Regions from separate parts of the Rhizobium sp. BR 315 genome, predicted to be linked through region 2. Evidence: predicted binding sites of a transcription regulator. Region 2 holds the regulator's gene; each other region holds the start of a gene.

Evidence for each region. The regulator LexA, encoded in region 2, represses DNA repair genes until DNA is damaged. The targets are predictions, from matches to a motif close to TGTTCNNNNTGTGTTCNG.
Region 1: QD409_RS20895 (ATP-dependent helicase) is a predicted target of LexA. The motif match lies at 7,160-7,177, and genes of this name have one in related genera.
Region 3: QD409_RS08265 (ATP-dependent helicase) is a predicted target of LexA. The motif match lies at 4,604-4,621, and genes of this name have one in related genera.

What each region holds. Positions count from the first base shown of each region.
Region 1 covers NZ_JARWKZ010000023.1:33,676-44,300, reverse strand. The annotation lists gene QD409_RS20915 (branched-chain amino acid ABC transporter permease) at 1-956, shown strand, start outside; gene QD409_RS20910 (GMC family oxidoreductase) at 1,134-2,729, shown strand; gene QD409_RS20905 (enoyl-CoA hydratase/isomerase family protein) at 2,867-3,925, shown strand; gene mmsB (3-hydroxyisobutyrate dehydrogenase) at 4,050-4,931, shown strand; gene QD409_RS20895 (ATP-dependent helicase) at 5,014-7,083, opposite strand; gene QD409_RS20890 (SMP-30/gluconolactonase/LRE family protein) at 7,359-8,234, shown strand; gene secD (protein translocase subunit SecD) at 8,395-10,625, opposite strand, start outside.
Region 2 covers NZ_JARWKZ010000004.1:106,458-117,082, reverse strand. The annotation lists gene QD409_RS06615 (LpxI family protein) at 1-530, shown strand, start outside; gene lpxB (lipid-A-disaccharide synthase) at 527-1,708, shown strand; gene gltA (citrate synthase) at 1,737-3,026, opposite strand; gene QD409_RS06600 (ComEC/Rec2 family competence protein) at 3,308-5,770, shown strand; gene lexA (transcriptional repressor LexA) at 5,751-6,473, opposite strand; gene QD409_RS06590 (VOC family protein) at 6,892-7,779, shown strand; gene kdsA (3-deoxy-8-phosphooctulonate synthase) at 7,776-8,615, shown strand; gene eno (phosphopyruvate hydratase) at 8,765-10,039, shown strand; gene QD409_RS06575 (FtsB family cell division protein) at 10,272-10,583, shown strand.
Region 3 covers NZ_JARWKZ010000005.1:99,186-109,810, reverse strand. The annotation lists gene QD409_RS08285 (sugar MFS transporter) at 1-23, opposite strand, end outside; gene gstA (glutathione transferase GstA) at 285-920, opposite strand; gene QD409_RS08275 (winged helix-turn-helix transcriptional regulator) at 1,070-1,432, shown strand; gene QD409_RS08270 (GIY-YIG nuclease family protein) at 1,412-1,696, opposite strand; gene QD409_RS08265 (ATP-dependent helicase) at 2,086-4,551, opposite strand; gene QD409_RS08260 (flagellin) at 5,373-6,386, shown strand; gene QD409_RS08255 (OmpA family protein) at 6,583-7,248, shown strand; gene QD409_RS08250 (DUF2000 family protein) at 7,318-7,725, opposite strand; gene QD409_RS08245 (AraC family transcriptional regulator) at 7,740-8,636, shown strand; gene QD409_RS08240 (FAD-binding oxidoreductase) at 8,801-10,213, shown strand; gene QD409_RS08235 (AsmA family protein) at 10,459-10,625, shown strand, end outside.

The sequences.
Region 1 (10,625 bases), on a different contig from region 2:
CGTCACGGCCGGCTTTATCGGTACAGAAGCTGCTGCTGGTTCTCGGCCTCGTCGGATTGATCTGGGCGCCATTCTTCATCTACCCGATTTTCGTCATGAAGGTGCTCTGCTTTGCGCTTTTCGCCTGCGCCTTCAATCTGCTGCTCGGCTATGCCGGCCTGCTGTCCTTCGGTCACGCCACCTTCTTCGGCGGTGCGGCCTATTTCACAGCCTATGCGGTGAAGGAATGGGGTGTCCCGCCTGAGCTCGGCATCTTGATCGGCGTTGCCGGTGCGTCCCTGCTCGGTCTCGTCATGGGCTTCGTCGCCATCCGGCGGCAGGGCATCTATTTCGCCATGATCACGCTGGCGCTGTCCTACATGTTCTATTTCTTCTGCTTGCAGGCCAAGTTCACTCAGGGCGAGGACGGCATTCAGTCGGTGCCGCGCGGCTACCTCCTCGGTGTCCTCGATCTCAGCAACGCCTTCAACATGTATTACTTCGTTCTCGCAGTGTTTCTGATCGGCGTTCTGATCACCTGGCGCTTCATCAATTCACCTTTCGGCATGATCCTGAAATCGATCCGCGAGAACGAGCAGCGGGCGATCTCGCTCGGCTATTCCGTCGCACATTACAAGCTCGGCGCCTTCGTCATGTCGGCGGCGCTGGCGGGGCTCGCCGGAGCGGTCAAGGCGTTGGTCTTTCAGTTCGCGACGCTGACCGATGTCGCTTGGCAGATGTCCGGCGAAGTCATCCTCATGACCCTGCTCGGCGGGATCGGCACGCTGATCGGTCCGATTTTCGGAGCGGGGTTGGTGGCGACGCTGGAGAATTATCTCGCGACCTCGGAATTCCCGGTCACCATCATCACCGGCATCGTCTTCATGGTTTGCGTCCTGCTCTTCCGCCGCGGCATCGTCGGTGAATTCTATGCCTCGCGGCTCGGACGGAAACTGGGTTTTGAATATCGGCGGTGACTATCCATCTTCCTTCTCCCTGTCCTGAGCTTGTCGAAGGGGCGGGGAGAAGGTGCCCGAAGGGCGGATGAGGGGCCTGCATAAATTGCCGGTGAACACGGAATTTGCCGGACCTGCTCGCCCATCACCCCACCCCTCTCCGCGCGCGCGGGGAGAGGGGACGACAGAGTTTTTGGAATGGATCGCTTCGACTACATCATCATCGGCGCCGGCAGTGCCGGTTGCGTGCTTGCCAACCGGCTCTCGGCTGACCGCAACAGCAGAGTGCTGCTCTTGGAAGCGGGCGGCAACGACAACTACCACTGGATCCATATCCCGGTCGGCTATCTCTATTGCATCAACAATCCCCGCACCGATTGGTGTTTCACCACGTCGGCGGAAGCGGGCCTGAACGGCCGGTCGCTGAACTATCCGCGCGGCAAGGTGCTCGGCGGCAGCTCCTCCATCAACGGCATGATCTACATGCGTGGCCAGGCGCGCGACTACGATCTCTGGCGGCAGCTCGGTTGCGCGGGCTGGGGCTGGGACGACGTGCTGCCCTATTTCATCAAGTCCGAGGATCACTATCGAGGCAAGGACGAGATGCACGGCGCCGGCGGCGAATGGCGGGTCGAAAAAGCGCGTGTCCGCTGGGCCGTGCTGGACGCCTTCCAGGCTGCAGCCAGAGAGGCCGGCATCCCGGAAACGCCGGATTTTAATCGCGGCAACAATGAAGGATCGGGCTATTTCGACGTCAACCAGCGCTCCGGCATCCGCTGGAACACGACGAAGGCCTTCCTGCGCCCGGCCATGAAGCGCGGCAATCTGACCGTCTATACCAAGGCGCAGGTTCGTCGCTTGATCGTTGAGGGCGATGCCGTGACCGGTGTCGAATTCCTGCATGACGGCGTGGAGAAGCGCGCCTATGCAAGCAAGGAGACCGTACTGTCAGCCGGCTCCATTGGCTCACCGCATATTCTCGAACTGTCAGGCATCGGCCATGGCGATGTGTTGAGCAAGGCCGGCATCGAGGTCGTGCGCGAGGTCAGATCCGTCGGCGAAAATCTGCAGGATCATTTGCAGCTTCGCATGGCTTACAAGGTGACCGGCGTTCCCACGCTGAACGAGAAGGCGACGAGCCTCATCGGCAAGGCGGCGATCGGCCTCGAGTATCTCGTTCGCCGCTCAGGCCCGATGGCGATGGCGCCGAGCCAGCTTGGTATCTTCACGCGCTCCGGCCCCGACAAGGAAACGCCGGATCTGCAATATCATGTGCAGCCGGTCTCGCTCGACAAGTTCGGGGATCCCGTGCATCCCTTTCCGGCGATCACCGCCAGCGTCTGCAATCTGCGGCCCGAAAGCCGTGGCTCGGTGCATGTGCGCAGCCCCGATTTTGCCATGCAGCCGGCCATCAGCCCGAACTATCTCTCCGCTCAGCGCGACCGGGAGATCGCCGTGCGCTCCATTCGCTTGACGCGGCGGATCGTGGCGCAGCCCTCGTTCGCCCGGTTCAGACCCGAGGAATTCAAGCCCGGACCGGCCTATGAGACGGACGCCGATCTGGAGCGGGCTGCCGGCGATATCGGCACGACGATTTTCCACCCGGTCGGCACATGCCGCATGGGCGGCGACGCGCAAAGCGTTGTTGATCCCCGCTTGCGGCTGCGAGCGTTGTCGGGGCTTCGCATCGCCGACGCCTCCATCATGCCATCGATCACATCAGGCAACACGAATTCACCAACCATCATGATCGCCGAGAAGGCAGCCGAGATGATCCTTGCCGACAATCGATGAAGGCTTATTCATGAGAGCAGGTCCAGGAAAAGTGCGCAGCGGTTTTCCGTCCGGAGTTGCGCTAAGACAAAGAGCTAGAACGGCGCGGCGTTTCCATGAAATGCAAACCGTTCTGGCAGCAGGGACAGGAGATTTGCATGGATAGCACCGACGAGGTCATCATCGAGCGGCGCGGATCGGCCGGCATCATCAGGCTCAACCGCCCGAAGGCGCTGAACAGCCTGACATTGCCGATGGTGCGGACCATTGCTCCGGCCTTGGAGGATTTCGCCGCCGACCCCGCGGTCGCGAGCGTCATCGTCATGGGCGAGGGAGAGCGCGGCTTTTGCGCCGGCGGCGACATTCGCCTGCTGCACCGGAGCGGCAGGGAGGGGTCCGATGAAGCGGAAACTTTCTGGCGCGAAGAGTTCCTGCTCAATCATGCCATTTCGCGCTATCCAAAACCCTATGTAGTGCTGATGGACGGCATCACCATGGGTGGCGGCGTCGGCCTCTCGGCGCATGGCAGCCATCGCGTCGTCACCGAGCGCACCCGCCTTGCCATGCCGGAAACCGGCATCGGCTACTTCCCGGATGTCGGCGCCACCTGGTTGCTGCCGCGCGCGCCGGGTGAAGCCGGCACCTGGATGGGGCTGACCGGCCTTACCGTCGAGGCAGCCGATGTCATCCATGCCGGTTTTGCCGATCATTATGTCGCGTCCTCGGCGCTGCCGGCTCTCGTGGATGCGATTGCGGCGCTGCCCGCCGCCACCTCTGGCGCAGAGGTGCACGCATTGATCCGCACGATGGCTTCGGACGCTAGCGAGAGCCGGCTTGCGGCAAACCGCAATGTGATCGACCGCACGTTCTCGGCAGACACGGTGGAAGAGATTCTAACGGCATTGACGGCTGAACCCGGAGAGTTTGCCGCAGAAGCCGCCGGCGTGATCGCCAGCCGCTCACCGACCAGCCTGAAGCTGACCTTGCGGCTGCTGCGGGCAGGGCGAACAAGCGCCAATCTCGCCGAATGCCTCAATCGGGAACTCGGCGCCTGCAAGGGCATATTGTATAATCACGATTTCTACGAAGGCGTGCGCGCCGCTGTTATCGACAAGGATCGCAATCCGAAATGGTCTCCGGCGAGCCTTTCTGAAGTGGCTGCTGCCGATATCGACCGCTTTTTCGCACCGCCGCAGCCGCCGCTTTTCGCGAACTAGGACGGTTCAGCTCACCACTGAATTTCCGAATCGCTCTATCTCACCACTTTAAGCAATTCCGGAACGGAAAGCGGATCTGCATCTTTCCCGGAATTGCTTCAACCGATCATGGGAGGAAAACATCATGACACGGATCGCATTCATCGGCCTCGGCAATATGGGAGGCCCGATGGCCGCCAATCTCGTCAAGGCGGGCCATGCCGTCACGGGGTTCGACCTCTCGCATGATGTGCTGAAGGCTGCCGAGGCATCGGGAGTGAAACCTGCCAGCGTGCTGACTGAGGCTTCGGCGGACGCGGAAGTGGTCGTGACCATGCTGCCGAAGGGCCAGCACGTCATCACCGTCTGGACAGACGTGTTGCGGTCCGTGCCCAAGGGAACCCTGTTGATCGACAGCTCTACCATCGATGTCGACAGTGCCCGCAAGGCGCACGCCATGGCTGATGATGCCGGCTGCCTCTCGCTCGATGCGCCGGTGTCCGGCGGCACGGGTGGTGCTGCGGCCGGCACGCTGACCTTCATGGCCGGAGGCTCGACCGAGAGCTTTGCGACGGCCAAACCCCTGTTGGAAGTGATGGGCAAGAAGATCGTCCATTGCGGCGATGCCGGTGCCGGCCAAGCCGCGAAGATCTGCAACAACATGATCCTCGGCATTTCCATGATCGGTGCCTGCGAGGCCTTCGTGCTCGGCGAAAAGCTCGGCCTCTCGCATCAGGCCCTGTTCGACGTCGCCTCGACGTCGTCTGGCCAGTGCTGGTCAATCAACACCTATTGTCCCGTGCCCGGCCCTGTGCCGACTTCGCCTGCCAACCACGACTACAAGCCCGGCTTTGCAGCTGCCCTGATGCTCAAGGACCTGCGGCTGTCGCAGGAGGCGGCTCTGTTGAGCGGCGCATCCACGCCTCTGGGTGCGGAGGCGGCACAGCTCTATGCACTCTTCGAAAAACTCGGCAATGGCGGCCGCGATTTTTCTGCCATTATCGAGATGTTCCGGGAGGCGAAGTGAGTATTGATAGTAAAAGTTGAACCAGTTGAGGGCTAGGGTGAGGGGCTTTACCGAAACGGCGACCCCAACGAATAGCCGCAACTCACCGCCACATGCCCCGCATCCGCGCGCCGACATCGACGCGCACCTCTCGCGCACGAATGGCGGCGGGGCTTTCGGCGCGCGCTTGCGGCCAGCCGCAAACCTCGAAGAACTGCAGCAATGTCGCCGGGATGAAGCGTGTGCGCGAGGCAAAGACGTGTTTGTCCCCCTGCGCGTGCTGGCCGTGCACGAAGAAACGCTGCGGAATAACGAGATCGAGATTGTCCTTGGCCCGCGTCATGGCAACATAAAGCAGCCGCCGTTCCTCTTCGATCTCGGCGGATGATCCGACGGCGAGATCGGCGGGAATGCAGCCGTCGACGGCGTTGAGGATGAAGACCTTCGTCCATTCCTGCCCTTTGGCGGAGTGGATGGTCGACAGGATCAGATAGTCCTCGTCGAGCAGCGGCACGCCCGCCTGATCGCTGGTGGCGTCAGGCGGATCGAGCGTCAGTTCGGTGAGAAAGCGCTCGCGCGAGCCGTAGCCCGCGGCGATCTGTTCGAGCTGGATTAGGTCTGCCTGGCGCGTGGAAGCATCTTCATGCGTCCGTTCGAGGTGCGGCTCGTACCATTGGCGCACCAGGCCGATTTCCGCCGGCCATCCGGCCTTGCCGCTTTTGACCTCCCGCATCGTCTCGACGAAGGCCGTCCAGTCGTCTCCCGTGCGCGGAGGTGGCGGCAGTTCGGCCAGCGCCGTGATCGGGCTTGCCTCTTCGCCGATCTGGTCGAGCACGCGCTGTGCCGTGGAAGGGCCGACGCCGGGCAGGAGTTGCATCAGGCGGAAGCCTGCCACACGGTCGCGCGGGTTTTGGGCGAAACGCAGCGCCGCCAGCATGTCCTTGACATGAGCGCTGTCGAGAAACTTCAGTCCGCCGAACTTGACGAAGGGGATGTTGCGGCGGGTGAGCTCCACTTCCAGCGGTCCGCTATGGCTTGAGGTGCGGAAGAGCACGGCCTGCTGCTTCAGCCTCGCGCCGCCCTCGCGATTTTCCAGCACCTGATCGGCGATGTAGCGCGCCTGATCCGCTTCATCGCGCACCGTCACCAGCCGCGGGCGCTCCGTGCTCTGCCGCTCGGTGCGCAGGTTCTTGGTGAAGCGCTCCGAAGCAAGATCGATCACGGCATTGGCGGCGGCGAGAATAGGCTGCGTCGAGCGATAATTGCGGTCGAGCGTGACGATATCGGCCGATGGCGTGAAAGCCTTGGGGAAATCGAGGATGTTGCGCACGGTTGCGGCACGGAAGGAGTAGATCGACTGCGCATCGTCGCCAACGACAGTCAATCCTCGGCCATCTGGCTTCAACGCGAGGAGGATGGAGGATTGCAGCCGGTTTGTGTCCTGATATTCGTCGACCAGCACATGATCGAAGCGGCTGCCGATATCCTCGGCGATCAGCGGCTCCTGCAGCATATGCGCCCAGTAGAGCAGCAAATCGTCGTAATCGAGTACGTTCTGCACCTGCTTTGCCTCGACATAGGCGGCGAAGAGATCGCGAAGCTGCTGCTCCCACATCGCGCACCAAGGGAAGTAATCGCGCAGCACGCCATCGAGCGGCGCTTCCGCATTGACGGAGCGTGAATAGATGGCAAGGCATGTCGCCTTGGTAGGGAAGCGGTTCTCCGTCTTGGAAAAGCCGAGGTCGTGGCGCGCAAGGTTCATCAGATCGGCGCTGTCTTCCCGGTCGTGGATTGTGAAGGCCGGATCGATGCCGATCTGCTCGGCATAGTCCCGCAGCAGGCGCGCACCAATGCCATGGAACGTGCCGGTCCAGGCAAGCGCATCGGCGGTGATGCCGGCATTCGCACCCAGCACCTCGCGGCAAATCCGCTCGACCCGCCGGCCCATTTCCGCGGCGGCCCGGCGCGAGAATGTCATCAGCAGAATGCGGCGCGGATCCGCACCCTTGACGATCAGATGCGCCACGCGATGGGCAAGCGTATTCGTCTTGCCGGAGCCGGCCCCGGCGATAACAAGCAGTGGCCCGGCGACATGATCGTCAGATGCAGTCGTACCGTGCTCCACCGCCAGCCGCTGCTCCGGGTTCAGCTTTTCCAGATAGGCAGCGGTCATGAACTCTCCTGAACCTGTCGGATGAAGGATGGCTGGGCGCAATCCACGACGAATCGCATCGGCGAAATTATCCAGACGTTCTATGGATGTTCCGAATCGCGCAAGCCTGTCAAGATTGGCGGGGCAGCAACGCGGAAGTGACCTCTTGTGCAAGAATCTTATCCGGATTTGGTCAATTCAGGCTCGAAAACGGCGTTCGTCATCCTTATGTATTATTTCGACGCGGTATGTTGAGTTTTATGGCTTGGTAGTGCGTAGAACGAAGGTTTCAGGACATGAACGAAACGATTGCCACTAGGCTGCGTCTGCCTAGCGGGCTGGTGGCTTTGCCCGATGGGCGCTTCGCACTGGTGGAGATGGATACCAGCCGCCGCTGTCTGAAACTTTTCGAGACAAGCGGTGCATATCAGGAAATTTGCAAAATCGGCGGCACCCCGAGCGGGATTGCGATCGACGGTGATGGATGTTTCTGGATAGCCGACGGTCCGGAAAATTCTCTTGTCAGGCTATCGTCGCAGGGCCGCGTGCTGCAGGTAATCGAAGGTAGCGCCGACGGCCCGTTTCTTCATCCAAATGCTCTCGCTTTTGGCCCGGATGGCCTGCTTTACATGACCGATTCAGGCATCCGTCTCGACGACCTCCTCAAAGGCGGCCATATTCATCCCGATTTTTTCAAGGCAGCCTACAATGGCTGTGTCTATCAGATCGATCCTGCCGATGGCCGGGTCATCAGGGTACTGGCGGCAGGCCTGCTCTTTGCCGGCGGCATAGCCTTCGGCGCTGACGGGCTGCTCTATTACAGCGAGACGCTAACCGGGAACATCCACCGGCAGATCATTGGCGGGCGGCAGGAACTGTTCGTCCGATCGATGCCAACGCCTGCCATGAATATGCTACGCGGCCCGGCCGGTCTCGCCTTCGATCGCAGCGGAGTGCTCTATTGCGCGATGTATGGGCTGGGCGAAATCTCGCTTGTCGATACCGAGGGTAGAATGGCCGGCCATATCCGTACGGATGGTACGAGGCCGAGCAATATCGCCTTTACAGTCGATGGCAAGCATCTGCTCGTCAGCGAGCAGGAAAACGGTGTGGTTGAGAAGATAACGGCGCCGCGTCCGGGGCTACCGTTGCATATGCCGTCTATTTCCTAAAGCATGTCGCGCAAAAGTGTGCAGCGGTTTTGCGGTAACGGCATGCGCAACGTCAAAGGTCTAAAGCACGAGAAGCGGATCTGAAGGATCGCAACGCGCTTTGGAGCGGCTGGCGGACATGCCCGCAGCCGGGCATGTCCTGTTTCCATAGATTTGCTGCTTATTCCGCCGCAGGAATCTGCTTGTTGCCCTTGTCCGACTTGCCGTCTGTCGATGCCGCATCGTTGGCGGCGGGCTTGGCATGCCGACGGCGCCAGTCGCCGAGGAAGAGCAGGATCGGCGCTGCGATGAAGATCGACGAGGCGCCAGCGACAAGTATGCCGAACACCATCGGGATCGCGAAGCTGGAGACGGCGCTACCGCCCCAGATCGCCATCGGCACCAGCGCCAGGAAAGCGGTGGCGTTGGTATAGAGGCTTCGCGCCAGGGTCTCGTTGATCGACCTGTCGATGATCTCGCGCAGCGGCATCGACTTGTAAAGCCGCATATTTTCACGCATGCGGTCATAGACCACGACCTTGTCGTTCACCGAATATCCCACAAGCGTCAGGATCGCGGCGATGGCCGTCAGGTTGAAATCGAGGCCGGTGATCGCGAAGAAGCCGATCGCCTTGGTGACGTCGAGCACCAGTGTGACAATGGCGCCGACCGCAAACGGCCATTCGAACCGCACCCAGATGTAGACGAGCATCGCCAGGCTGGCGATCACGACCGACAGGATGCCGGCCCAGGCAAGCTCGCCCGAGACCTTCGGGCCGATGACATCGGTGCCTTCAATGGTTGCGGCTGGGTCGATCTTGGTGATTTCTGCCTTGAGCTTGGTCACCGCTGCTGTCTGTGCCTCTTCGCCGCCGTCCTGGCGCTGGGCGCGGATAAGGATGCTGTTGTTGTCGCCGAAAGACTGCAGTGCGATTTCGCCGAGGCCGAGCGTGTTCAGGCCCTCGCGGAACGTCGACAAATCGGCCGCGTCCTTGGTCTTGACCGACATCTGGATGCCGCCGCGGAAATCGACGCCGTAGTTGAGGCCAGGATGGATGAACAGTACCACCGAGGCGATCGACAGGATCGCCGAGACGGTGACGCCAAAGAAGCGGGCCTTCATGAAGTGAATGTGCTTGTCATAGGGGCTGAAGGGGATCAGCGGCCTGATGTTGAGCACCTTCAGCTTGCGGCGGCGGGTGATGGCGATCATCACGACGCGTACGAAGGCGACGGAGGTGAACATCGAGATGATGAGGCCGAGACCCATGGTCACGGCAAAGCCGCGAACCGGGCCAGAGCCAAAGTAGAATAGGATGGCGGCCGCGATCAGGGCCGTCATGTTGCCGTCGATAATCGTCGAATAAGCCTTCCTGAAGCCGTTATCGATGGCGGCGAATGCGCCGCGGTCCTTGCGGGTTTCTTCGCGGATACGCTCGTTGATGAGAACGTTGGCATCAACCGCAAGGCCGATACCGAGGACGATGCCGGCGATGCCGGGCAGCGTCAGCGTGGCGCCAACCAGCGTCAGGGCCGAGAAGGTCAGGATCGTGTGGACGAGCAGTGCAACATTCGCGAGAATCCCCCAGGCGCCGTAGAGCACGAAGATGAAGGCGGCAACCAAGACGAAGCCTACCAGGCCGCTATAGATGCCCTTCTGGATCGCATCGGCGCCGAGGTCAGCGCCGACGGTGCGTTCTTCGATGACGGTCAATTTGGCCGGGAGCGCGCCGGCGCGCAACAGGGCGGCGAGCGTGGTGGCGCTGTCGGCGGTGAAGTTGCCGGAGATCTGACCCGAACCGCCGGTGATCGGCTCGCGGATATTCGGTGCACTCAGCACCTTGTTGTCGAGCACGATGGCAAAAGGCTTGCCGACATTTTCGCGGGTGATTTCAGCGAAACGATTGGCACCGGCGCTGTCGAAGCGGAAGGTGACAAGCGGCTCATGCGTGTTTGGATCGAAGCTGACGCGGGCGTCCGTCAGACGGTCGCCGGACAGTTCGATACGGTCGAGCACCGGATAGCTGTTGCCCCGCTCGTCCTTCAGGATAGTGACGCCGGGGCCAGGATTGTTCGGATCGACGCTGTCGGCAAGCAGGTGGAAGGACATCTTTGCAGTCGAGCCGAGAAGCTCACGCAGACGCGACGGGTCCTGTGCCCCCGGAAGCTGGACTAGAACGCGGTTCGGGCCGACGCGCTGGATGGTCGGCTCGGCGACGCCGACCTGGTCGACGCGCTTGCGGATGACTTCGAGGCTCTGCTGAACGGCGGAATCGACGTTGGCCGAAATACCCGCCTGCGAGAAAGACATGGCGATCGCCGCACCGTTCGGTGCGATGTTGAGATCGGACTGACCTGCCGAGAGGCCCGACGTGACCGTGTTGGCAAGCGTGCGCAGCTGCGTCACCGCAT
Region 2 (10,625 bases):
TGCAAATGGTCATTCGTCTGATCGAGGCCGGCGGCGTTCGCGTCGTGGGCGCGCATGAAATTGCCCCCGATTTACTGGCGACCACGGGCCCTCTGGGCAGGCTTTCCCCGTCAGATGAGGATCTGCGCGATATCGCGCAGGGTGCCAAGGCGGCCGATGCGCTCGGACTTCTGGACATCGGGCAGGGCGCAGTCAGCGTCGGTGGTCGGGTTGTCGCGCTCGAGGGTGCCGAGGGCACCGATAAGATGATCGAGCGTGTTGCCGAACTGCGCGCCGAAGGGCGCATATCGAGGCGCCGTCGTGGCGTACTGGTCAAGCTTTGCAAGCCGCAACAGGATGTTCGTGCCGATCTGCCGTCGATCGGCGTCTCGACCGTGCTCAACGCCAAGAAAGCAGGGCTTGCTGGCGTCGCGATCGAAGCGGGCAGGGCACTGGTTCTTGACCGCGAGGCCGTGATTGCCGCTGCGGACAACGCGGGCATTTTTGTCTGCGGTATCGACCGAGGATTGAGCGCAGGGAGCTTCTTTTGAGCGGAGCGCCTCTAAAACTTGCCGTCATAGCGGGAGAGGTTTCCGGCGACCTGCTGGGTGGCGATCTCGTTGCTGCGCTGAAGCGACAGTATGACGGCCCTGTGGAGTTGATCGGCGTCGGTGGTGAGGCGCTGGAGGCCCAGGGTCTCCGGTCGCTGTTCGATTATTCCGAGCTCTCGATCATGGGCTTCATCCAGGTGATCAAGCGCCTGCCGAAGCTGCTGGCCCGCATCCGGCAGACGGCTGATGCCATTATCGCCGCGAAACCCGACATTCTCCTCATTATCGACAGCCCGGATTTCACGCATCGCGTGGCGAAAAGGGTGCGCAAGGCGCTCCCTGATCTGCCGATCGTCAACTACGTCTGCCCTAGTGTATGGGCGTGGAAGGAATATCGCGCGCAGAAAATGCTCGCCTATGTCGATCATGTGCTGGCGGTGCTCCCGTTCGAGCCGGAAGCCATGCAACGGCTGGGCGGCCCGGCGACGACCTATGTCGGCCATCGGCTGACTGTCGATGCCGATCTGCTCGAGACACGCCGTCAGCGCGCACTGCGCGATATAAAGGCGGGAAGCGACCTGAAGACCGTCCTTCTCCTGCCCGGCTCGCGTGGCTCGGAAATACGCCAGCTTCTGCCTGTTTTTGAGCGGGCTACCGAAGAGCTTAGCCGGAGAAACGATAACGTACGCTATCTGCTACCGACTGTGCCGAAGCAGGAGGCTCTGGTGCGTTCTCTGCTTGAGAGCTGGAGTGCCAAGCCGGAAGTTCTTGTGGGCCAGCGTGCAAAGTGGCAAGCATTCGCCCTCGCTGATGCCGCAATGGCTGCATCAGGCACGGTGATCCTGGAGTTGGGTCTGGCCGGCGTTCCGGTCGTTTCGACTTACAAGACGGAGTGGCTCGCCAAGTTCGTGATGTCGCGCATCAAGGTATGGACGGCAGCCCTGCCGAACCTCATTGCCGACTACGCCGTCCTGCCCGAGCTCATCAATGATGTCTTGCGGCCCGGCCTGCTTGCCCGATACATGGAGCGTCTTTCGACCGACACTCCCGAGCAAGCGGCAATGCTTGCCGGTTACGATCTGGTGTGGCAGCGCATGCAGACGGAGGAGCCGCCCGGCGACAAGGCGGCGGCAATCGTTCTTGAGGTCTTGTCCAACAAAAAAGCCGGTCATTTCTGACCGGCTTTTCTAATGTTATTTCCGAGGCTTAACGCTTGGAAACCGGAACGTATTCGCGCAGCGGTGCGCCGGTATAGAGCTGGCGCGGACGGCCGATGCGCTGATGCGGATCCTCGATCATCTCGTTCCACTGAGCGATCCAGCCGACGGTGCGGGCGAGAGCGAACAGAACGGTGAACATGGTCGTGGGGAAGCCCAGAGCCTTCAGCGTGATGCCGGAGTAGAAGTCGACGTTCGGATAGAGCTTCTTCTCGATGAAGTACTCATCGGTCAGTGCGATGCGCTCGAGCTCGATTGCGATGTCGAGCAGCGGATCGTCCTTGATGCCGAGTTCGCCGAGAACTTCGTGCGCCGTCTTCTGCATGATCTTGGCGCGCGGGTCGTAGTTCTTGTAAACGCGGTGACCGAAGCCCATCAGACGGAACGGGTCGTTCTTGTCCTTGGCGCGGGCAATGTATTCCGGAATGCGGTCGACCGAGCCGATTTCGCTGAGCATGTTGAGCGCAGCTTCGTTGGCGCCGCCGTGAGCCGGGCCCCAGAGGCAGGCAATGCCCGCTGCGATACAGGCGAACGGATTGGCACCCGACGAGCCGGCCAAGCGAACCGTCGAGGTCGATGCATTTTGCTCGTGGTCGGCATGCAGGATGAAGATGCGGTCCATGGCGCGTGCGAGCACCGGATTGACCACGTATTCTTCGCAAGGAACGGCAAAGCACATGCGCAGGAAGTTCGATGCGTAGTCGAGATCGTTCTTCGGATAAACGAAGGGCTGGCCGATATGGTACTTGTAGGCCATGGCGGCGAGCGTCGGCATCTTGGCGATCATGCGCAGGCTTGCGACCATGCGCTGATGCGGATCGGTGATATCGGTCGAGTCATGGTAGAAGGCCGACAGAGCGCCAACGCAGCCGCACATGACCGCCATCGGATGCGCATCGCGGCGGAAACCGGTGAAGAAACGCGACATCTGCTCATGCACCATGGTGTGGTGCACGACCCGATAGTCGAAGTCCTTTTTCTGAGCTGCCGTCGGCAGTTCGCCGTAAAGGAGCAGGTAGCAGACCTCGAGGAAATCGCCGTGTTCGGCCAGCTGGTCGATCGGATAGCCGCGATGCAGGAGAACGCCTTCGTCGCCATCGATATAGGTGATGCTGGACTCGCACGACGCCGTCGAGGTGAAGCCAGGATCATATGTGAAAGTGGAGGTGTTCTTATAAAGGGCACCAATATCAATGACACTCGGGCCGATGGTTCCGGTTTTGACCGGCAAGTCCACCGTCTTTTCGCCCCAAGTTAGTTTCGCGCTTTGTTCCGTCATGCTGATCCTCCAAGATTTGGCGGGATTGACGCCATAAAAAGCGCCAAAAGGTTAAGCGACTACCGACTAGCTATATGATCCAGAGCCTAATGCCAAGTTATCCCAATGCCGAATTGTGCATTGCAGTATCAACTTTTGGGCACTGCACTAGGGCCATAGGTCATTCTGCCAAGGGCAATCAGCTCCGTTTGGCCACGATCGCGATGATTTTGGTTGAATTCACCGAACGGTGACGGCAAAAATCGCGCGAAAGCTGTAGTTTTGCGTGGGGCAGGCGGCGAATGCCTAATTTGGAGGCACCGGAGCAGCAGGAGGATGGCCAGGATCTTGTTCTGCCATCGCGGCATCGCCGCGCCATCGCCACAGTCGTCTTTCGTGCCAAAGCTGAGCAACGGGAGCGGACACAGGACCATGCTCCCCTGTCAGGGCGGCTCTACCTGGCGCTCAATCATATACGAGTCGTTATTGGACGCCTTATCGAAGAGGAGGCGGCGCACGGCCGCGCCATCCTGTTCGCCCCGATCTATATGGGCCTGGGTGCGATCTTCTGGTTCACGCTCGCCAGCGATCCGCCTCCGCAGACTATCCTGGTCGGGTTTCTGCTGCTGACGGGTGGCTTTCTTTTCAGGCGGGAATCCGGCCAGCTGGTTCGGCATCTGCTGTTCGCCGGCATGCTGATAAGTCTCGGCATGGCCTTGGCGCAGCTGGAGAGCTGGCGGGCATCGACCATCATGCTCGATTCGGCGGTGACGACGACCGTGACCGGCCGGGTCGAAAGACGCGAAACCTACGACAACGGTCGATGGAGATACGTCGTCAAAGTCGAGGCGACGGAGAAGCCGTCTGTTCACAGGCCGCCGGAACGCGTAACGATCTTTGTGCGCAAGCAGGCGGAACCGTTCAATCTCGGCGATCGTATTCAGGGCAGGGCGCGTCTGACGCCGCCTGCAGGCCCTGCGCTGCCTCGCCTCAACGATTTCGCATTCAGCTCCTACTTTAACGGCATCGGTGCGAATGGCTTTGCCTACGGCGCCCTGACATTATTGTCTCCGAGCGGTGATGCTGCGGAAAACTCGCTGCTGGATAAGGCGGATATCTGGCTTGCCGGCCTTCGCAACAGCATAGGCGACAGGATCAGACGGACCTTGCCTGGTGATGTCGGCGCCTTTGCGGCGGCACTTGTCACCGATGAGAGACGAGCGATTTCGGATGATACGACCGAGGCGCTGCGAGTTGCCGGGCTGACCCACATCATCGCCATTTCCGGCCTGAACATGGCGCTTTCGGCCGGCATCTTCTATGTCGGCCTGCGATACCTGTTCAGCCTGTTCCCAGGTCTGGTGCAGGCGTGGCCAACCAAGAAGATCGCTGCCTTCGGCGCGCTGGTTACAGTGACCGCCTATTACCTAATTTCCGGCTTCGGCGTGTCGGCCGAGCGGGCTTTCATCATGATGGCGATCATGCTGGTTGCGGTCCTGCTCGACCGGCCGTCGATCAGTCTCCGCAATGTGGCGCTCTCTGCGATTGTCATTCTCGTTCTCTCACCATCGCAGGTGCTCGGGCCGAGCTTTCAGATGTCCTATGCCGCAACGCTGGCGCTGGTGTCGGGCTACACGCTCTGGAAACGAAGGCGGCATCGTGAAAGCATCCTTTCACGGTCGAAGTTCCTGAGTCCGCTGCTGTTCGTTTCGCGTTTCTTCGGCGGCATATTATCGACCTCGTTCATCGGTGGCGCTTCGACCGCGATCTTCTCGATAGAGTATTTTCACCGACTGGCGACATACGGCCTTGCCGCCAATCTTGCCGCCATGCCTATTGTCTCCTTTATCGTCATGCCATTCGGCATGGTCGCCATGCTGCTCATGCCTTTCGGCCTCGACGGGCCATTCTGGAAAGTCACCGGCGAGGGACTGGAGCTCGTCATCCTTGTTGCCAAGACAGTTGCCGGCTGGGGCGGCGATATCACGTTCGGACGCCAGCCGGCATGGCTGATGCCGACGTTCATCGCCGGCTTTCTGATCATGAGTGTGCTGCGAACCAGGCTGCGCCATCTGGGCTTCGTCTTGCTGCTTGCGACGATTGGCGCGGCGGCATTCGGCTCCGGCGTGCAGAAGCCTGATCTGATGATCTCCGAGGACGGTGCCTTGGTTGCTCTCAGGCAGGACGGGATATTGGCGACTAATCGTGAAAGACCACAGACCTTTATTTTCGAGCAATGGCAGAAGGCACTGGTTGCAGCTGAGCACCAGCCTCCAACGATCCTTCCTGCCGATAGCCGGCTTCCTCAGATCAGCAAGAAGCAGCGCCGTCGCCGATTAAGCGCGGACGAACAGAAGGCGGTACGCAAGGCAATGGGAGAGGCCCTCGATCAGACGATGCAGGGGAGCTTCGCCTGCCAGAAAGGCGCATGGTGCGTTGCAATGCTTGAGAATGGGACCATTCTGGTCACCATCGAAAACGCAGCCTATCTGCCACCGGCCTGCGATACGGCCAATATCGTCGTGACAGCGATACGCCTGCGTCTCGACCGCTGCCGCTCAGGCGCGATGCTCTTTACCGGCGCGACGTTGCGGCGAAGCGGATCAGTCGAAATGGACCTGCGCGGCGACATCCCTATCGTCTCCACAGCATTCGAAAATCCTCAGCGCCCATGGACCCGGCATCGGACCTACGATTGGCGCACCGGAACGTTCGGTGCTCCCATCGGATCGCGGCCATCACCGGCTAGTGATAACGGCGAATAAGGCCGACCAGCTTTCCCTGAACCTTGACCCGGTCAGGCCCGAAGATACGGGTCTCGTAGGCCGGATTGGCGGCTTCGAGAGCGATCGAGGCGCCTTTGCGACGGAAGCGCTTCAGCGTTGCCTCTTCATCGTCGACGAGAGCGACGACGATATCGCCCGGATTGGCAGTCGTCGAATTGCGGATAATGACCGTATCGCCATCGAAAATGCCGGCATCGATCATCGAATCGCCCCGTACTTCCAAAGCATAGTGATCGCCTGCACCAAGCATGTCGGCGGGAACGGTTATATCATGCGTATTGTTCTGAATGGCCGAGATCGGAACGCCTGCCGCGATGCGGCCCATGACCGGCACGGATACCGCACTATTGTGATCGTCATTTGCCACTTTCGGTGGAGCCGGCGGGGCAACGGGCTGGGGCTTGCCAAGGCTGCCTTCGATGACGCTCGGCGAAAAGCCGCGTCGCTGCTGCAAACTCGAATTATAGGCATCCGGCAGCTTGATGACTTCAAGCGCCCTGGCGCGATTCGGCAGTCGGCGGATGAAGCCGCGCTCCTCGAGCGCCGTGATCAGCCGGTGAATTCCGGACTTCGATGCAAGATCCAGCGCATCCTTCATCTCGTCGAAAGATGGTGGAACACCGGACTCCTTCATGCGTTCGTGAATGAAGAGAAGCAGTTCCTGCTGCTTGCGCGTCAACATCGTCTTGGAACCCCAGATCAAGAAAAAGTCGTGAAACAAATCCAGAACGGACACTATATGTTCCATATGTGTTCCGCAAGTGCTTAAATTTCGGTAAAGCCTTGTTCGGGCAATTAAATAATTATCACTGTCGAATGTATCGCCTGAAGACACTTGCACGTCACGTCTGCGCTAACCTGCGGATAAATATAGGAAATGCCGTCCGTACCGCCACGAAGACTTTCCTGGTTCAGCGGGTGCGTCTGATGCCTCTACGCGTACGACACTTCGTCGGATAAGCCCGCTATGGAAGAGAATCAGTAATCACGTTTCCGAGATTGCGTTTCGTTCACGCCGCCTGCTTTGTGCTCGTTGCTTCCATCTTGAATTAGGCGACGGATAGGCGCAAATCTGCACCTGCAGGGAAACAGGAGAAACCATGATTTCATCGCCGCACCCGCTGGATCATCTCGTGCTGCCGACCGTCAACATCGCTCTGGCGCGTGAACGTCTCGGTAAGCTCGGCTTTACCGTGGCTCCGGACGCGCGTCATCCTTTCGGCACCGAGAATGCCTGCGTCTTCTTTGCCGACAAGACCTATCTCGAACCTCTGGGTGTGGCGTCGCAAGAGCAATGCGAGACGAGCATTGCCGATGGCAATGTCTTCGTCGCGCGCGATCAGGCCTATCGCTTCCGTGTCAGCGAGGATGGTTTCTCGGCAGTGGTTTTCGGTACCGATGATGCTGCTGTGGATGACAAACGTTTCAGGGCTGCCACGATCTCGGCGGGGCGGATGCTGGATTTCTCCCGGCCCATGAGGATGCCGGATGGAACGCAAACCACGGCCGGTTTTCGCCTGGCCTTTGCCGCCGATCTGCGAGCGCCGGATTTTCTGGCCTTCTGCTGTCAGCGCATCAATCCGCTGCCGGCGGATCGCGGCGCGCTCGAGCGCCATGAGAACGGCGTGACCGGCATTGCACGGGTAGCGATGTCGGCAACGAAGCCGGCCGCGTTCCGCAGCTTCTTCGAGCACGTCGTCGGCAACCCCCGAATTTTTGAGCACTCCTTCGGGCTGACGATCAAGGCGGCCAACGCCGATATCGAGCTTCTGACGCCGCAAGGGATAGAAGCATTTTACGATTTGCGGGTCGGCGATCATGATCCGGGCTTGCGGGCGCGAGCAATCCTTTTCAAAACGCGCGATCTTTCCGTGACATCGTCGCATTTCGCTGCTAACGGCGTCACATATACGCGTAAGAACAATCGTATTTTGGCACGGCTGGCGCCCGAACAGGGGGCGTTGTTCGCCTTCGAGGAGATAGCATGAGCACGAATTCCGAAGTGATCGTCGGCGAAGGAGCTTCTAAGGTTCTGTTTTCCAACACCGCCAAGCTCTCCCTGATTGCCGGTCCCTGCCAGATGGAAAGCCGCGAGCATGCGTTCATGGTTGCCGGCGTCCTGAAGGAACTCTGCGAGAATCTCGGCATCGGCCTTGTTTACAAGTCGTCCTATGACAAGGCGAACCGCACGTCGCTCTCTGGCAAGCGCGGCATTGGCCTTGAAACATCCATGGAAGTCTTTGCCGATCTGAAAAAGGAGTACGGCTTTCCTGTTTTGACCGACATCCACACGGAAGAGCAGTGCGCTGTCGTCGCCAAGACGGTCGATATCCTGCAGATCCCCGCTTTCCTCTCGCGCCAGACCGATCTTCTGGTGGCCGCCGCCAAGACCGGCCGCGTCGTCAACGTCAAGAAGGGGCAGTTCCTCGCGCCCTGGGACATGAAGAATGTGCTTGCCAAGCTAAACGACAGCGGCAATCCGAACATTCTTCTCTGCGAGCGTGGCGCCTCTTTTGGCTACAACACACTCGTCTCCGACATGCGCTCGCTGCCGATCATGGCATCGATGGGCGCACCGGTGATCTTCGATGCGACCCATTCGGTGCAGCAGCCCGGCGGGCAGGGTGACTCGACCGGGGGGGATCGCCGATTCGTCGAGACGCTGGCGCGTGCCGCCGTTGCCGTTGGCGTTGCGGGCGTCTTCGTCGAAACCCATGAGGACCCGGACAACGCGCCCTCGGACGGTCCGAACATGGTCTATTTGAAGGATATGCCGCGGCTTCTGGAGAAGTTGCTGGCCTTTGACGCCATCGCCAAGGCTTGAGAAATACGGGTGTTCAACAGGCTGACATGAATTTGCGCTACGCGGCCTGTAAGGGTGCCAAATCAACGGTGTGGATCGACATTGTAATTTCCACACCTTCGATTAAAACGATTTAAATCGATTTATAAACCAGCGAGCAGGAAGCTATCATGACCGCAATCACCGACATTATCGCCCGCGAGATTCTCGACAGCCGTGGCAATCCGACTGTCGAAGTCGATGTCTACCTTGAAGATGGCAGCATGGGCCGCGCGGCGGTTCCGTCGGGCGCCTCGACCGGCGCGCATGAAGCTGTCGAGCTGCGCGATGGCGGCAAGCGCTATCACGGCAAGGGCGTCGAAAAGGCTGTCGAAGCCGTCAACTCGGAAATCTTCGACGCGATCGGCGGCATGGATGCTGAAAACCAGATCCAGCTCGACAACATCATGATCGAGCTCGACGGCACGCCGAACAAGTCGCGCCTCGGCGCCAACGCCATCCTCGGCGTCTCGCTCGCTGTTGCCAAGGCTGCTGCCCAGAGCGCCAACCTGCCGCTCTATCGTTACGTCGGCGGCGCTCACGCCCGCCTGCTGCCGGTTCCGATGATGAACATCATCAACGGCGGCGCTCACGCCGACAACCCGATCGACTTCCAGGAATTCATGATCCTGCCGGTTGGCGCTGAATCCATCCGCGACGCCGTTCGCATGGGTTCGGAAATCTTCCACGTTCTGAAGAAGGAACTGGCGTCGCAGGGCCACAACACCAACGTCGGTGACGAAGGCGGATTTGCTCCGGGTCTTTCCAGCGCCCCGGCAGCCCTCGACTTCATCATGAAGTCGATCGAAAAGGCTGGCTACAAGCCGGGCGATGAAATCGCTCTCGGCCTCGATTGCGCCTCGACCGAATTCTTCAAGGACGGCAAGTACGTGCTCGAAGGTGAAGGCCGCACGTTGGAATCCGGAGCAATGGCCGAGTACCTTGCAGAACTCGCCGCCAAGTACCCGATCGTTTCGATCGAAGACGGCATGGCTGAAGACGACTGGGAAGGCTGGAAGACGCTGACCGACCTGATCGGCAAGAAGACCCAGCTCGTCGGCGACGACCTGTTCGTCACCAACTCCGCCCGCCTGCGCGACGGTATCCGCATGGGCGTTGCCAATTCGATCCTCGTCAAGGTCAACCAGATCGGCTCGCTCACCGAGACCCTCGACGCCGTCGAAACCGCGCATAAGGCCAACTACACGGCCGTCATGTCGCACCGCTCGGGCGAAACGGAAGACTCCACGATCGCCGATCTCGCCGTTGCCACCAACTGCGGCCAGATCAAGACCGGCTCGCTGTCGCGCTCCGACCGTCTTGCCAAGTACAACCAGCTCATCCGCATCGAAGAAGCGCTTGGCCCGCAGGCAAAGTATGCCGGCCGCTCCATCTTGCGCGGCTGATGCCAGATCCGCTGGATCCCATTGGATCCTCGGCCGCGTTATCCGTTGAAATCGAACCGCGCCTTTGGGCGCGGTTTTTTGTTGACCGGCGCAGTTAGAGTCAACGGACGGTTAATCTCTGCCGGTTAAATTAGCTCTAGGTGTTTGATTTGATGTGATCTTGTCTCTGGCTGCAATGCTTGCAGCGTGGGTCGTGATGGGATCGCCTAACGGCAGAGCGTTTCGAGCGAGTATGTGGACAAAGTATCATAAGAAGAGAAAGTTCGGTCGTTTCGTTCTTCCCGCCATCACGATCGCTTTTGTGAGTTACTTCGGTTATCATTGCGTTCACGGCGACTACGGCCTGAAGGCGACGGAGGTTTTCGAACAGCGCCGCATCGACCGTGGCAAGGAATTGGCGGATCTGGTTGCCAGGCGCGAGCATCTTGAAAAGGAGGTCGCTCTGCTCAGTGACGGCTCCCTGGATAAGGATATGCTCGACCAGCATGCGCGCTACCAATTGACCTACTCCAAGGCGAACGAAATCGTCATTTTCAATAAATAGCCACAATTAACCGAATTCCGGTTAATTGTGTTTTTGCGATTT
Region 3 (10,625 bases), on a different contig from region 2:
GAGCTTGTTGCTGATCCAGCCACTTTTTTATCCTCGGTTCTTGTTGTTGCCAGGCTCCGATATTTGAGCCGGAATGGGCCGAAATACGAACTGGCAGCGGCTTACCGAGGTGCCACGGGAGACGCGGAACCCCGAAGCCGCTAAAACCGATATAATCGATTAGACCTATATTGGTAGCGTGCTAGCGATGCCGATTTTGCAATGCAGCAATGCGGGAGCCCGCAAGTTCTGAGCTGAGATCATGCTCCCCGTCATTTCCAGTGCCGACGGGAAGCATCTCGCTATCAGTCGAAGGTCAATCCCTCTTCGGCGATAGATTTCCGCACGGTATCGCGTTGTCTCACGCGGGCATACCAGGCCTTGAGATGATCGAGTTCATCGAAGTGGATCCTGGCTTTGTAATAGGACTTGAGCCATGTGGCCTGGCCCCATCCCGTCAGCGCAAACAGATAGGCATCGGCAACGGTAAAATGATCGCCCATCAAAAAGGGACGGTCAGCGAGGTGCGCGTCGATCCATTGAAATCGTTTTTCGAGCTTCGGCCTCACGGTCTCGACATAGTTTCCCGCCAACCGCGCATAGAGAAGAGGAATGAAGCCCTTGTGGATTTCCGTCGACAGGAAACCGAGCATTTCCTGCAGCTTGTAGCGCTCCATCGTGCCGGCGGCGGCGGCCAACCGGGCTTCGGGTTTCAGGTCTGCCAGATATTGGACGATAGCCGGCCCCTCCCGCAGAAAGTTGCCATCTTCGAGCTCAAGAACAGGGACATAGCCGTGCGGATTGATGTCATGGAAATCCAGCCCAGTTTCGGTCTTGTGAGTGGTGTGATCGACCTTGATCAGCTCGACCTCGAGGCCAAGTTCATTGATGACGATATGGGGCGAGAGCGAGCAGCTTGCGGGTAGATAGTAGAGTTTCACTGGGGTCTCCATGGTGTTTTCCGGTGTCAGCTTTCGCTTGGAAAGACTGTCGCTGAACCATGTAGTCCGCTTGGTATGGAATAGTAAGAACGGAAAATTTTGACATCTAGGTATAAAAATTATACCGCCAGGCACATGAGGTGTGCACCATGAAAAAGACCGTGACCGGATGCTCCGTCGAGGAGGCGATGCATTTGCTGGGAGGACGCTGGCGACTGCTGATCGTGTCTTATCTGGTCGATGGGCCACAGCGCTTCAACGAGTTGCGGCGGCTGATGCCGGGGATTTCGCAAAGGATGCTAACGCTCGATTTGCGCGCGCTGGAGGAGGCGGGTCTTATCAATCGCAGGGTCTATCCGACGATTCCCGTGAGGGTCGAATATTCGCTGACGGAAGATGGCTCCCGCCTGGAGAAGGTGGTGGCCGTGGTCAAAGAATTTGGGCTTTGGCTCAAGGATCGGGATGCGCAGGTGCTGGGAGCGCGTGAAGTCTCACCACAGCTCATAATATAAATCACGCCAATCGGGATTTGCTTTCTCAATCAGCTCGATCTTCCATTGGCGATACCAGCGTTTCAGAGACTTTTCTCGCTGTATGGCCGAAACAATGTCTGCGTGATCTTCATACCAGACGAGCCGGGTGCATCCATATTTCCAAGCGAATCCGGGTGTCAGAGCCTCACGATGCTCGTAGATGCGGCGTTCAAGGTCGGCTGTGACGCCGATGTACAAAGTGCCTCGTTTGTGGTTGGTGATGATGTAGGTATATCCACCCATGCGTGTAGGATGCGCATAGAGATGACGGGCGTCAAGAGGCAAGATTGCGGATGGTATACGGGCTTGCGGACGACATGTGGATGATAGAGATTAGTGTTCTCGTTTGCCACCGCAGCATGCCCGCACTTCGTCATCCTCGGGCTTGATCCGAGGATCCAAGCACAAGCCTTGTTGCGTGTGACAATGATGGCGGTTTCTGCGGCCATCCGCCCAGTACTGATGGCTCCAAGAGGGCATACATATTCGAGAGGTGTGCCTGCACGTGGATCCTCGGGTCAAGCCCGAGGATGACGGAGGGGGTGGCGATATTCGAAGCCTACGGCGGGTCCCGTCCTCACGCCGAATATTGATGCGGCGCCCCTGGTTCCAAACCAGAAGACCTAACCCAATCAAACCCTCTCCACAAACCCATCCAGCACGCGCTTCTGTCCCGCGCGGTCGAATTCGATCGTCAGCTTGTTGCCCTCGATCCCCGAAACATTGCCGTTGCCGAATTTGATGTGAAAGACGCGGTCGCCGACCATGAATTTGGAGGGTTCGGAGGAGGTGGATTTGGCCACCAGTTCGCCATCGATCGTGCGCACCTTCGGGCCGCTTTCGCCATAGCCGATGCGTTCCACGGCGTGGCCGGAGCGACTGCCCCAGTTGTCGCGCGTTGCATCGTTGCGGTTTGCCTGCGCGCGTTTCCAGCCCGGCGTGGAATAGGAATTGGCGAAGGGATCGGCCTTGTCGAAGCGGGACTGGCCGTAACCGCCGCGGCCATACCCACCATAGGACTGCTCGACTTCGGCGACCTGAACATGCGTTTCCGGCAGTTCGTCGAGGAAGCGGGAAGGGATGGTGGACTGCCAAAGGCCGTGGATGCGGCGGTTGGAGACGAACCAGATGTGGCAGCGGCGCTTGGCGCGGGTGATGCCGACATAGGCGAGGCGGCGCTCTTCCTCGAGGCCGGCGCGGCCGCTTTCGTCGAGCGAGCGCTGGTGCGGAAACAGGCCTTCCTCCCAGCCGGGCAGGAACACGGTCTCGAATTCCAGACCCTTGGCGGAGTGCAGCGTCATGATCGAGACGGCATCGAGGTTTTCGTTCTGTTCGGCATCCATGACGAGGGCGACGTGCTCGAGGAAGCCGCGCATGGATTCGAAACTATCCATGGAGCGGATGAGTTCCTTGAGGTTTTCCAGGCGTCCCGGCGCTTCCGCCGATTTGTCGTTCTTCCACATGTCCGTATAGCCGGACTCTTCGAGGATCTGTTCGGCAAGCTCTGTATGCGGCGTATTTTCGAGCAGGCCCTGCCAGCGGCGGAAGGATTGCACGACGTCGAACAGCGCCTTGCGCGCCTTCGGCTTCATCTCGTCCGTTTCGATGATATCGGCCGCTGCCGCCAGCATCGGGATATCTCGGACACGGGCATAATCGTGCAGGGTGCGCACGGTGGTGTCGCCGAGGCCGCGCTTCGGCGTGTTGACGATGCGCTCGAAGGCAAGGTCGTCGGCCGGCTGGCAGACGAGGCGGAAATAGGCCATGGCATCGCGGATTTCGAGACGCTCGTAGAAGCGCGGGCCGCCAACGACGCGATAGTTCAAGCCAAGCGTGACGAAACGGTCTTCGAACTCGCGCATCTGGAAGGAGGCACGCACGAGGATGGCGATGTCGTTGAGATTGTGCTTGTTGCGCTGAAGCTGCTCGATCTCTTCGCCGATGGCGCGGGCTTCTTCCTCGGAATCCCAGGAGGCGTGCACCTGCACCTTGATGTCGTCCGGATCGGAGCGGTCGGTGAACAGCGTCTTTCCGAGCCGGCCCTCATTATGGGCGATCAGATGCGCGGCAGCTCCGAGAATATGCTCGGTGGAGCGGTAGTTGCGCTCCAGCTTGATCACCTTGGCGCCGGGAAAATCCTTTTCGAAGCGCAGGATATTGTCCACCTCGGCGCCGCGCCAACCGTAGATCGACTGGTCGTCGTCACCGACGCAGCAGACATTCTGCAGCTCACCCTTCGGTCGCTGCGCCAGGAGGCGAAGCCACATATATTGCGCCGTGTTGGTGTCCTGATACTCGTCGACCAGGATGTAGCGGAAGCGCTGGTGGTAATCCTTCAGGATGTCCGGGTTCCGCCGGAACATATTGATCGGATGCAGCAAAAGGTCGCCGAAATCGCAGGCGTTCAGCGTCTTCAGACGGTTCTGATAGGCGGCATAGAGCTCGCGGCCCTTGCCGTTGGCAAAGGCGCGGGCGTCGCCCTCCGGAATATCGGCCGGGCTGAGACCCTTGTTCTTCCACGTGTCGATCATGCCGGCGAACTGCTTGGCCGGCCAGCGCTTGTCGTCCAGCCCTTCAGCCTGGATCAACTGCTTGATCAGGCGGATGACATCGTCCGTATCGAGAATGGTGAAGCTCGAGGTGAGCCCGACCAGCTCGGCATGACGGCGCAACAGCTTGACGCCGATCGAGTGGAAGGTGCCGAGCCAGGGCATGCCTTCGACCGCACCGCCAACGAGCAGCGCGATACGTTCCTTCATCTCGCGCGCCGCCTTATTGGTGAAGGTCACCGCAAGGATCTGGCTGGGGAAGGCGCGGTTGGTGGACAGGATATGGGCGATGCGGGTCGTGAGCACGCGCGTCTTGCCGGTGCCGGCACCTGCAAGCACCAGAACGGGGCCGTCCAGCGTCTCGACCGCTTCCGCTTGCTCGGGATTGAGGCCCGAGAGATAATCCGGCCGGCGGCCGCTGTCGCGCGCTGCCATGGCGCGGGCGGCAATGCCGCCGCCACCGCTACCGGCGGCCGGCGCAGGACGGCGCGGTGCCAGATGTTCCGGCTCCTCGTCAAAGAAAGGAATGTCGTCATGTCCGATGGTCATGCGGCCCAATGTAATGATTCTACCCCGAAAGGCAAAAGAAACGGGCCGAAACTAGAACAAAAAGTGCACATTCACAGGCTTACGGCGGCGTCAGAAGGCTGATTTCCCCGCTCGAAACAGCGTATGGAGCTGTGAATAAAACGCCTCGTTGTCCCCATCAAGATTACAACTCTGTCATGATTTGCGGCAAATCTTGCCGCACATGTTCAAAAAAACGATACTGCAGTAAATCGCGCACAATCTTGCGTTACATCGCTGCCGACCCGAATTCGAATACGCTGGCCTCCTGCGGGGTGCCGGCGTTCCGGAAACCGCGGTGGCGGTCCTTGCACCTAGCAGGGCGACAAGGGTGAGAAGCAGGCTGGTGCCACCTGGCTGCACAGTTCCAAAGCTTACTGTCGTCGCTCATCATCATATTGACGGTGCCGCTCGGCTTTACCTGTGCCGCCTTTGCAGCCAGATCGGTCTGGTGCCGCTGGTCAGCGTCATGCACATGAGGAGCAACGACTGCACCAGGAAATGTCGGACGCAGCGTTGCGCACGAAGCTTGCCAGCCTTCGTGCAGCGGGATGAAGCCAGCACGGGTGAGTTGCGCTCGCTGCAGGTTTTACGCTTATTTATGGTAAATCATGTGTGTGGCTTAGCACTTTATTAAGTGTGTTTGCTAATCATAGCGGCATGTAACCGCCGGAGCTCAGGTGTTGTTTTTGCCAGGCTCCCCGTTCGCCGACACGATCGGCCCGCGCGCATGAGCGCCCGCGGCAAGGTTGCAATGTTTCCTAGTATTTGTTGCGTATTGTTGCGTTCGGAGTTCGTGTGCTGTGAGTATTTTTTCGACCTTCATCAGGGTCAGTCCCTCCGTGAATACAGCACTGGAAGTGTTAAAAGACACCCAGGCCAAGTTGGTTAATGCGGAGCGGCAAATGTCGTCCGGTCTGCGGGTGCAGACGGTCAAGGATGACGCCACCTACTGGAAAATTTCTACTTCAACGCGCACTGACATCGGCGCGATTTCGGCGGTGCAGGATGCGCTCGGCCTTGCTGCGTCCACCGTCAATACCGCGTCCACGGGTGTCGAGAGCGCGGTCAGCGTCGTGACGCAGATACGATCGAAGCTCGTCAGCGCCTATGAGACAAGTGTCGACAAGACGAAGCTCAATGATGAGATCACCCAGCTCAAAGAGCAGCTACGCAGCATCGGGGAATCGGCAACCTTCAATGGTGTTAACTGGACCGTATTGCGCGACGGCGTCGACCCGACGAAACCGCATCAGGTTCCCGGTTCCTTCATCCGCAACGCCAATGGAACCGTCTCGATCGGCATGCTGAATTACGAAGGTGTGACGTCTACCAGCGGCTCCGTCGTCCCGGCGGATGCGCGATATCTGATCGACGACCAATCGAGTGGTTCGGGCGGACATGGCGTACTGACCTCTCCGGCCTTCGCGACTGCGGCCGGGTCTGCCAAAAACTATGTATTGCTCAGCAGCAAGAGTGGCAACACGAGCGGCCAGGTCGAAGTTTCGCTCGACGCGAATACGACGCGGGGGGCGATTACTGATATGGTCAATACCGTGACGGCGATGTTGCAGCAGCTCAACACCATCGGATCCGCCTTCGGCTCGCTGGAGTCCCGTATCAGCCTCCAGACCGAGTTCGCCAAGAATCTCAACGATTCCCTGACAACCGGCGTCGGCAAGCTCGTGGACGCCAACATGGAGCAGCAGTCGAGCAGGGTAATGGCGCTGCAGGCCCAGGTACAACTCGGACTTCAAGGGCTCTCGATCGCCAATTCAAGCTACAATACGACGCTGCAGCTCTTCCGCAATTTGTGATCGCTAGCTGGGGTCGCTGATTGGGCGAGACGGGGCCGATGTCGGCCCCGCGGATCGCGGGCGGCAATCGGTTGCAGCGGAGGTCGCGCCTGTGCGCTATGCGCAGGGGACAATCGACGGACTAAAATTTCACTTCATCATCTTGCCGTAATGTTTCATATCTGCTTCGGCCATCGAACCGGAGAGCGACGATTCTATGATCAAGAAAATTGCCATTCTTGCCCTAGCGGCAGCCTTTTTGAACGCGTGCACCACGACTGACCCCTATACGGGCGAGCAGAAAATATCCAACACGGCGGGCGGTGCGGCACTCGGTGCCGGCGTCGGCGCGGTTGCTGGTCTCCTCATCGGTCATTCGCCGGCCTCGCGCCGCAATGCCGCGCTGATCGGCGCTGGCGTCGGGGCACTCGCAGGCGCCGGCATCGGTAACTATATGGACCAGCAGGAGTCCGAGCTGCGCGCGCAGCTGCAGGGCACCGGGGTTTCGGTTACCCGCGCCGGCGACCGCATTATCCTCAACATGCCGTCGGCGATCACCTTTGACATCGACCAGGACGCGATCAAGCCAGAGTTCTTCGCAACCCTCAATTCGGTCGCCATCGTCCTGCGCAAGTTCAACCGTACGCTGATCGACGTCAACGGCCATACGGATTCGACCGGCAGCCTGCAGCATAACCAGGATCTGTCCGAGCGCCGCGCCGGTTCTGTTGCCTCCTACCTTGGCAGCCAGGGCATCGACCAGCGCCGCATGTCCGCCATTGGCTTCGGTCCGTCGCAGCCTGTTGCGTCCAACGTAAACGAGGCTGGCCGCGCCCAGAATCGTCGCGTCGAAATCCAGATCGCCCCGATCACCCAGAGCTGATCGGATTACTGGCATCATAGAAAAACGGCCGGGTTATGCGACCCGGCCGTTTTTCGTTGTGTGCTTCCGTCATGCGTGCATCGTCGCGCCCTTGGTGATCTTGTCGACGATCTTCTTCTCTGCACGGACGGCGATGCCGACAACCTTGGCATCCTCGGGAGAGAATTGGGAAAAGACGGCGCGATTGGCCTCGTCATGGCCCGTCGAGAACATTTCCTCGATGAAGAGCGAGGAGGTGACGCCGCGCTCCAGTGAACGGCGATGGATGGTAGCGATATTGTCTTGATTGGCCGAAAGGACGATGATCGGCTGGATCGACAATGCGTTGTAGACGTTGCCGGCGCGATCGCGATAGGATTCACCGATGACTTCTGGATATTGTCCGGCAATGCCGCTTGTCAGGAAGGCAGTTACATTCAGCTTTTGCCAGGATTGAAGGTCGTTTCGCAGAACGATCGCGATTTTGGTATCGAACATCGATGGTCACTTTCATGCAGTCTGGAAATGGGACATTGCACGACGATGTAGCCGGACAGATCTTCGAGGGTCTTGAACGTTTGTGCGTGACGCCCGATGCCAACCACATCCTGTCAGCGCCGGCCTATCCCGGCATCGAGCGCATCCAGGCGCAGTTTCGAGGCGATGCATTCGATCTGCATCGGCACGATACCTATGCGCTTGGCGTTACCATGCGCGGCGTGCAGACATTCCGCTATCGAGGCGAACAGCGCTACAGCCTGCCGGGCAGGGTGATCATTCTTCATCCGGACGAGTTGCATGACGGTGGGGCGGCGACCGACGACGGGCTGGTCTACCGCATGCTGTATCTGGAACCTTCAGTGCTGTTTCAATGCTTGCAGGTAGCGCGCGTCGGCCTGCCTTTCGTCGGTGACCCCGTCGTGAAGGATGACCGGCTCGCCGGTCTGTTGCTGGCAGCGCTCGGCGAACTTGATCGCGAGCTGGATGACCTCTTCGTCGACGATTTCGTTTCCCGTTTGGCCGATGGTCTCGTGCAGCATGCGCGCCTGCCGCAGAGGCCATTGGGCAGCATCGCCTGGGGTCAGGTAAAGGCCGCCCGCGACTATCTCGAAGCGCATGTCATGCGTGGGGTGAACTCCCAGGAACTGGAGCGCATCACCGGCCTCGATCGTTTTGCGCTTTCGCGGCATTTCCGCGCTGCCTTTGCCACAAGTCCGCACCGTTTCCTGCTGATGCGCAGGCTGCAGCAGGCAAAGGCGCTGATCGCAAAAGGTGAACCGATCGCCCAAATCGCCGCAGCAACAGGATTTGCCGATCAGAGCCATTTGACCCGACATTTCAAGAAAGCCTTCGGCATTGCGCCCGGCGCATGGAGCAGCATGGTGCGCGGTGTGGGAGTGCGCGGCTGAGGACTTCACGGCGTGAGGCGAGGCCGCCCGAACTTGCCGTCCATGCGGCGGCAAGGGCTGAGCCGAGCTCACTTTTTTCATGACTGGACAGCGCCGCGCCGATGTCCCATAGAACCGATAAAAGGGTTAACGCCCTTCGATAATCGTAGTGGGAGATTCGGACTATGGTGCTGGCTGATGCGAAGGTGGGAACACGCAACGAGGCGGGGATAGCCGCCGTTCTCGGCGTTCTGAAACAGGCCTTCGGCGAGCGTCTCCAGACCGGCGAGAGCTTTCGCGCGCAGCACGCCCATACAACCACCTATATCCCGCCGCAGCTTCCCGATGGTGTCGTTTTCGCCGAAACGAGCGAAGACGTGCAAGCTGTCGTCAAGGCTTGTGCCGAACATAAGGTTCCCGTCACCCCCTTCGGTACTGGGTCTTCGCTTGAGGGGCAGGTGAATGCGCCGCAAGGCGGCATTTCCATCGATTTCAGCCGGATGAACCGCGTTCTCGAAGTTAACGCCGAAGATCTGGATTGCACGGTTGAGCCCGGCGTTACCCGCGAGCAGCTCAACATCTATCTGCGCGACACCGGATTGTTCTTTCCGATCGATCCGGGCGCCAATGCGTCGATCGGCGGCATGGCGTCGACGCGCGCCTCCGGCACCAATGCCGTGCGCTACGGCACGATGAAGGACAATGTGCTGGCGCTGACGGTCGTGACCGCCGACGGCAAGGAAATCCGCACCGCCCGCCGCGCCAGGAAATCCTCGGCCGGCTACGATCTGACCCGTCTTTTCGTCGGCGCCGAAGGCACGCTTGGAGTGCTGACGTCGATCACACTGCGTCTGCAGGGCATCCCCCAGAAGATCGCCGGCGGCGCTTGTGCCTTTCCGGATATCAAGGCAGCATGCGACGCCGTCATCATGACGATCCAGATGGGCATTCCGGTTGCGCGCATCGAGCTGCTTGATGCCGTGCAGATGCGGGCCTCTAACAGCTATTCCGGCCTGACATACGACGAGAAGCCGACGCTCTTCCTCGAATTCCATGGCACGGAAGAGACGGTTGCGCTGCAATCGGAGCAGTTCGCCGGGATCGCGGCCGAATGCGGTGGCGGCGAGTTTCTCTGGACTGATAACGCAGAGGAGCGCAACAAGCTCTGGAAGGCGCGTCATGATGCCTATTGGGCGTGCCGGGCGCTGGCGCCGGGGCTGGCTGCCCTGTCGACCGACGTCTGCGTGCCGATCTCGCGGCTTGCCGAATGCGTCGCGGAGACCCAGGCCGATATCGAGGCGCACGGTCTGCTGGCGCCGATCGTCGGCCATGCCGGCGACGGCAATTTCCATGTGCTTGTCCTGTTCGACGACAAGACCCCGGAAGGGATCGCCGTGGTCGAGGATTTCGTGGCCCGCCTCAATGCGCGTGCGTTGGCCATGGATGGCACCTGCACGGGCGAACATGGGATAGGGCAGGGCAAGATGGCGTTTCTCGAGCAGGAACTCGGCAATGCCGTCGATGTCATGCGGCAGGTCAAGGAAGCCCTCGATCCCGATGCCATCTTCAATCCCGGAAAGATATTCCGCCCTCATTGAAAAGCGGAGCGTTCCCATGATCTTGGCTTGCTACGCGCGCGAATGGCGCTAGGCTGCAGCCGCTTTCCCAACTTATGTCACGGAAAGCGGCGAGGATGCGCCGGATCACGCTGCAGGCCTCGAAAATGATGCGATTTTCGAACAAGACGTAATAGAGACGTGCGTATCCGGGGCGATGTGGTGTATGTGCTCCGATAGATTAAGATTTATCGTTTATATGGAATGAAGATTGGAGACGGTGCGCGTTGTTGGGTAGGGTCCTGGTTTTTCTGGGTGGATTGCTTGTGGTGGTGCTGTTCGTGGCACTGCTTGCTCCGCTCTTCATAGACTGGACCGATTTTCGCAAGAATTTCGAGGATCAGGCGAGCCGCATCATCGGTAAAAAGGTGACCGTCCACGGCACAGTCGGTGC